DNA from 3 places in the Pseudomonas sp. PAMC25584 genome. Region 3 is predicted to be linked to each of the others. Evidence: riboswitches for the same ligand, from Rfam matches in the RefSeq annotation. Region 3 holds a riboswitch; each other region holds the start of a gene.
What was found. A riboswitch is a leader RNA that binds a small molecule or an ion and turns the genes downstream of it on or off. The one in region 3 is predicted to bind cobalamin.

Region 1: another riboswitch for cobalamin. It lies ahead of cobO (cob(I)yrinic acid a,c-diamide adenosyltransferase); the one in region 3 lies ahead of ACS5Q8_RS16150 (CbtB domain-containing protein).
Region 2: another riboswitch for cobalamin. It lies ahead of ACS5Q8_RS19645 (ABC transporter substrate-binding protein); the one in region 3 lies ahead of ACS5Q8_RS16150 (CbtB domain-containing protein).

Annotation. Positions count from the first base shown of each region.
Region 1 is NZ_CM176870.1:4,478,735-4,480,994, forward strand. It holds gene ACS5Q8_RS20755 (cobyrinic acid a,c-diamide synthase CobB) at 1-631, opposite strand, end outside; gene cobO (cob(I)yrinic acid a,c-diamide adenosyltransferase) at 628-1,239, opposite strand; cobalamin riboswitch at 1,319-1,562, opposite strand; gene ACS5Q8_RS20765 (PQQ-dependent sugar dehydrogenase) at 1,662-2,260, shown strand, end outside.
Region 2 is NZ_CM176870.1:4,232,142-4,234,401, reverse strand. It holds gene ACS5Q8_RS19645 (ABC transporter substrate-binding protein) at 1-898, opposite strand, end outside; cobalamin riboswitch at 1,013-1,207, opposite strand; gene ACS5Q8_RS19640 (DNA/RNA non-specific endonuclease) at 1,243-2,172, opposite strand.
Region 3 is NZ_CM176870.1:3,549,618-3,551,877, reverse strand. It holds gene ACS5Q8_RS16155 (CbtA family protein) at 1-633, opposite strand, end outside; gene ACS5Q8_RS16150 (CbtB domain-containing protein) at 645-833, opposite strand; cobalamin riboswitch at 930-1,139, opposite strand; cobalamin riboswitch at 1,181-1,380, shown strand; gene cobW (cobalamin biosynthesis protein CobW) at 1,473-2,260, shown strand, end outside.

The sequences.
Region 1 (2,260 bases), 930 kb from region 3:
CCAACGCTTGGGCGGCAGCGTCCAGGCGCAGGTCGAGGTCATTCAGTTCGCTGGCTTGCACCAGGCCCAGGTGGCGGCTGGGCAATTCGATAGCGGTCTCGCGGGACAGCGCGCCATACCAGCGCAGGCCTTCGGTGAGGCTGCCTTCAAGCAGTTGTGCATGGCGCAGGGTGCCGACGCGGTTGGCCAGCACGCCGGCGAACGGCAAGTCCGGCTGGTAGCGTGCCAGGCCGAGGGCCAAGGCACCGAAGGTTTGTGCCATGGCCGTGCCATCGATCACGCCGAGCACCGGCACACCGAAGTGTCGCGCCAGGTCAGCGCTGGAAGGCGTGCCGTCGAACAGGCCCATCACGCCTTCGATCAGGATCAGGTCCGCCTCCCCCGCCGCTTCCCACAGCAAGCGGCGACTTTCCTGCTCGCCTACCATCCACATATCCAATTGATACACCGGCGCACCGCTGGCGCGCTCGTGAATCATCGGGTCGAGGAAGTCCGGGCCGCATTTGAACACGCGCACCTTGCGACCCAGGTTGCGGTGCAAACGGGCCAGCGCGGCGGTGACCGTGGTTTTGCCCTGGCCGGACGCCGGCGCGGCGATCAAGACGGCCGGGCAATGACGGGGCTGATTCAAAGTTCGACGCCTTTCTGTGCCTTGATACCGGCTTGGAATGCGTGCTTGAGCATGCCCATCTCGGTGACGGTGTCGCCCATTTCGATCAGCTCGGGCTTGGCGCCACGGCCGGTGACGACCACGTGCTGCATCGGCGGGCGGGCCTGCAGGTCACCAAGGACTTGATCCAGGTCGAGATAGCCGTGCTTGAGCGCGATGTTCAGCTCATCCAGCACCACCAGGCGGATGGACGGGTCTTGCAGCAATTGGCGGGACACCGCCCAGGCAGCTTCGGCGGCCGCGATGTCGCGCTGGCGGTCCTGGGTTTCCCAGGTAAAACCCTCGCCCATCACATGAAAACGCACTTGCTCGGGGAAGTGGCGGAAGAACAGCTCTTCGCCGGTGCTGTTGCGCCCCTTGATGAACTGCACCACACCGCACTGCATGCCGTGGCCCATGGCGCGGGCCAGCATGCCAAATGCCGAGCTGCTCTTGCCTTTGCCGTTGCCGGTCAGCACCAGCAGCAAGCCGCATTCGTTCGGAGAATTGGCGATGCGCTCATCGATCACGGCTTTTTTACGCAGCATGCGCGCCAGGTGGCGTTCGTCGCGCTCGGGGGAATCGGTCATGGCAGCTCTCCGTTGGGGCTGGACAAAAACGGCGGGCAGGAAAAATCAAAAACAGACAGCCAAGCATCGCCCACCGTGATGCTGTTGGATGATCCGGGCCGGTCTCCGGGCTCATGAGTGGCGCGCTAGAGCACACGCCGACGGCGCGCCTTCCCATATCGCGGGCGATACAGTGGCAAACAGCACCGTTTTGACTCATTTACCGTTGCGGGGGCAGCGCCGGAATCGCGGCAACACTGTGTACAAGTGCGCTCACTCACCGGCTTCCCTGTTTCACTCAGTCGACCCGTAGGTCACAGAGCACCTGGAACAAGCCGCGAAGGTTAGTGGGTTGGGGGTGGAGCGTCAATTAAAGCTGGCCTTGTACTTGAACCATCGTCGCAACACACACCTCTACCCTTACAGGCATCCAGGAGAAAACCATGCATAAAACAAGACTCGCCTTACTGATCATGCTCGCGGGCAGCCTTGCCGCCTGCGGCGAAAGCTCGACCCTGAAGGTATCCGACGGCACCGGGCCCTCACCGCAATTGCCGGAGCCGAACAAGACGCTGATCCCCACTGTGAACATCGCCCCGGCCATTGGCTGGCCAGCGGGCACCAAGCCCACGGCCGCCGCCGGCACCCAGGTGGCGGCCTTCGCCGAAGGCCTGGACCACCCGCGCTGGCTGTACGTATTACCCAACGGCGATGTGCTGGTGGCGGAAACCAACGCGCCGCCCAAGCCGGATGATTCCAAAGGCCTTCGTGGCTGGGTGATGGAGAAAGTCATGGGCCGCGCCGGCGCCGGGGTACCGAGCCCGAACCGCATCACCCTGCTGCGCGATGCCGACCATGATGGGGTCGCGGAGACCCGCACGGTATTCCTGGAAAACCTCAACTCGCCCTTCGGCATGACGCTGGTCGGCAATGACCTGTACGTGGCCGATTCGGACAAGCTGCTGCGCTTTCCCTATCAGACGGGCGAGACCGCGATCAAGACCGCCGGCAGCAAGGTCATCGACCTGCCCGGCGGCAGCAT
Region 2 (2,260 bases), 680 kb from region 3:
TAACCGCGTCCATGTTGCGCGTCACCGGGTCGCTGCGCAGGAAGGCCAGCTTCTGTTCATGATCGTCAGCCGGGTAGCGGCGGCGGTCCATACGCGCGATCACCAGCACGGTGGGGTTGGCCTTGGCGATGGTTTCCCAGCCGACGGCGGGCCATTCCTCATCGGACTGCACCACGTTGCGCAGGCCGAGGGTTTGCAGCATGAACTCAGGGACGCCCTTGTGGCCGGCCACGTAGGGATCGCTGGCCATCTCGGCGCTGGAGAACCACACCAACGCGCTGGCCTGCTTGAGCCCCTTGCTGTGCACCGTGGCGACGGACTTGGCCAGGCGTGTCTTGAGTTCATCGTTGAGTTGCCGGCCGCGATCTTGTACGTCGAAAATCTCGGCCAGTTGGCGGATGCTCTTGTAGATCGTGTCGACACGGAATGGCTCCAGCCGCGTGCCGTCGGCGCCCACCCGGTTGTCCTTGCCTTCGCAGTCGGAGGGCAACAGGTAGGTGGCGATCTTCAACTCATGAAACTGCTCGCGGGTGCCCACCACGCCTTGCGGGCCGACCACCCATTCCAGCTCGGCCGCCACCAGTTGCGGGCGTTTGGCGATCACCGACTCGAAACTCGGTTCGTTATTGGCCAGGCGTTCGATGTTGTCGTTCAGCGCCTTGAATGGCGGCAACACGTTGTTGAACCACAGCGACGTGCCGACTACTTTATCGCCCACGCCGAGGGCATAGAGCATTTCGGTGGCAGCCTGGCCGATGGTCACGCTGCGGGCGGGCGCTTGCGCGAAGGTCAGGGTGCTGCCGCAGTTCTCCACCGTCAGCGGGTACTGAGTGGGGTTGGCTTGGGCCAGGGCACACAAGCCCAGCCCGGTGAGCAGGGCGATAACGCGTGGCAGCATGGGGCAATCTCCTTGAAGCCGTACCTGGAGCTGGGGATGTACGGTTCGGAAATACGCCCTCGACCGCTGCGGTTGAGGCAGGCAAGGATGTCCTTCCCGGACACCCCGCCGGTTAGTGATTTTGCTGGGCCGGCAGGTCTCCTGACTGATGCGTCGTCGCCACGCTCCGGCCTTCCCGGACGTGGTCCAGTGGCAGTGGGGGAGCAGGCTCGGCATCTACAGTTGCGGGGGCAGTTCCGATTGGCGCGATGTACCGCGCTTCGGATTCCCTATTAGTCCCGTTTGGGAACCGGCGCGGTATGGTAGTCGATCACGGCGAGGCGATATAGCCTTAGGTCGCCCGGTCAGAGACGAATATCTTCAGGGCCCTGGATCAGCGCTTCAATTCGCGTCCCCGTGGCGCGCTCTTCGTTGCTGAAACCGTCGTAGTCGGCCAGGTTGCCGAAGCGAATACCGGTCAATCGCTCTATCTGAATCACGCTGCGTTGGTAGGTTCTGAGCTGGCCGAACATGAGGTCGAGCTGACCCAGTTCACGGCTTTGGTCGATCATGTAGGCGCTGGCGGAGGGCTCGCCGTCGTCGCTGAGGTAGGCGACCACTTTCCAGAATGCCTTGGGGATTTTAACGCCCCGGTAAACACGGTCGTCGTCAGCCAGCACCGGGCCGGTAAACACCGTGGCCCGGGCTTTCCAGCGTTGAGTGTTATCGAGAATGTAGTCCTCGAGCTCCAGCCAGGTCTTCTGGTTGAACCCGCTCATCTGCGGTGAGCAGTTGGTGAAGTGGAAGGTGTCGGCATTGGCCGTGTTGGCGGCGTCGCCCCAGTTGGGGTCTTGTCGGCGTACCAGGTGACCGCGGTCCAGGCCATTGTTGGTGTAGAGCGCGTCGCCCACCTGTGCGCTGATGGGCAGGCGACCGTCGTAGGCCCAGGCGTCGTTGCTGCGGATGATATCCACATGCTGTCCGCCATCGATATTGGCGCCCACGTAGAGCGCCAGTCGCCTCGAGCGGGACATGGTCACTGAGAAATGCGTGTAGTCCAGGCGCAGCGGTTGTACGTCAGCCGCCAGGGCCTCATCCACCGTGGGCCATGGCACCACGAAGCGGTCGAGAAACGCTTCAGCGTAGCCGCCCCGGTCCTGCAGGTCCTTGGCCGCGGTGACGCGCACAGTCGCCGCCCTGGCCTCCATGAGGCTGGGGCTGGCCGCGATCAACGGGCGCAGATCGGCGAGCCGGGGGCGGCGCGAAAGGTCGATTTTGGCGGTGCGTGGGGGCATCGTAAGTTCCTCGCAGTCCTTGGATAAACGCTACTGCAGCATAGCTTCATGACAATTTGGGCCAAGCCGTCGCAGCATGACTATCCTT
Region 3 (2,260 bases):
CGCGACGTTGGTCAGTTGCGAGGCGATCTTGAACTGCGCCTCCAGAGCCTCAGGGGCTAGCATCGAATGTACTTCAGGTTGCGGTGCGCCAATCACATGGGGCACCACGAGGATCGCCGCGCCCAGCGCTTTGAGCAGCCAGTTGCCTCCAAATACCAGCAGCGCGATACCGGCCGCGGTTGAGGCCGCAGTGCCAATCCACCAGATCTGCCGTTGCGCCAGGTCGGCGGCGGCAGTGCCCGGCAATTCCGGTGGCAGGCCCAGGGTTGGTGCCAGGACAAAGGTCGCGTAGCCGGCCAGGCCCCACAGCAGCCCTTGAGCCGTGCGGGTCGGCGCGCGCAGGGTGTAGAGACCGGCGAGCATCAGCGCGAAACCGACCGCCACCACCAGGTTGCCGCCGGTGGTGGACAGCACGCGTTGCCAGCCGTCTTCCGGTTCCCAGGCTTCGGCGTCATGGGTGTGCGCGGTTGTACCGGCGGCGTGCTCATGCACCACTTCCGTCGCGGCCGGGGCTTTTTCAAAGGTTTCCGCCTGCATGATCAGCGGGGCGACCCAGAAACTTTGCAGCAAGGTTAGCAACAGGGCGGCCAGCAGCCCGCTGAAACCTGCGGTTTGCGCAATACGCTTGATCATGTCGGCAGCTCTCAATGGCACGGGAACGCGGCGCTGTGGCGGGTATCGTGGGCGGCGTTGTGTACCGCTTCGATATGCGAGAACCCAGCGAAATACACCAGGCACGCGCCGAGGATCGACGCGCCGATGGCGGCGCTCAAGCGTTGGCTCAGGGTGGTGGTGCTGCTGGCGGTATGCGAGGTGCTGCTGATGATCGACATGGCGCGTCCCTTCAGGGTTTCAGGGTGACACGAGCGCATGAAAACCCCACGAGCCAGGCACGCAGAATTCAAACAGCGCCCGCCCACCGCGGGTTTGTTGGATGATTTTTTCGGGCCGGTCTCCGGGCTTGCGAGGGGGCTCTTGAACTGAGTCCTGAAAGCATCGCCTTCCCATGCACAAAGCACAGTGGCTGTGACGCTTCGCTCGCTTACCGTTGCGGGGGCAGCACCGGACTGGTCATATCGCTATGACTCACCGGTTTCCCGTTTCACCCTGTGAAGGGCACCCGAAACAAGGTGAGTAGGAAAGCATGCAGGGCGACGGTAGTCAAATTGACCGAGCCCCTGTAGCCTTGCACCTTCGAGGTTCTTCGGCCCAGGCCGAAGCTAAGAAGGGAACGCGGTTCAAGCCGCGGCTGCCCCCGCAACTGTGAAGGGTTTATCTGACTGCCACGCCACTGCCATCAAGGCGGGAAGGCGCAGCCAGCGCCGGTCGCAAGACCCGCAAGCCTCAAGCCAGGAGACCTGCCTCGTAACCGATTTTTCAATTCAACCGGGCGGGGTGATCCGGTGACGAAATCTGCTGCTGCGCGCTGCGCAGGGCCTATCGTCCCGTATGCCCGCCCCCAAGGGCATCCGATGAAAACACTGGCCAAACTCCCCGTCACCATCGTTACCGGCTTTCTCGGCTCGGGCAAAACCACCTTGCTGCGCCATATGCTCGATAACGCCCAGGGCCGTCGCATCGCGGTGATCGTCAACGAGTTCGGCGAGCTGGGCATCGACGGTGAAATCCTCAAGCAGTGCTCCATCGGGTGCACCGAGGAAGAAGCCAACGGTCGCGTGTATGAGCTGGCCAACGGCTGCCTGTGCTGCACCGTGCAGGAAGAGTTCTTTCCGGTGATGCGCGAGCTGGTCGCCCGTCGCGGCGACCTCGACCATATCCTCATCGAAACCTCCGGCCTGGCCCTGCCAAAGCCCCTAGTGCAGGCGTTCCAGTGGCCGGAAATCCGCAGCGCCTGCACGGTCGATGCAGTGATCACCGTGGTCGACAGTCCCGCTGTGGCGGCCGGCACCTTCGCTGCGTTCCCGGACCAGGTCGACGCCCAGCGCAAGCTCGACCCGAACCTGGACCACGAATCACCGCTGCATGAGCTGTTCGCCGACCAACTGGCCAGCGCCGACCTGGTGATCCTCAACAAGTGCGACCTGATCAGCCCCGAAGACCTGGCCCGCGTGCGCCTGGAAGTCGCTGAAGAGCTGCCGCCGGCGGTGAAGATCATCGAAGCCAGCAGCGGTCGTGTGCCGCTGGACGTGTTGATCGGCCTGGACGCCGGCTCCGAAGAGCACATCGACGGTCGCCACAGCCATCACGATCATCATCACGAAGGTGAAGACGATCATGATCACGATGCGTTCGACTCCAT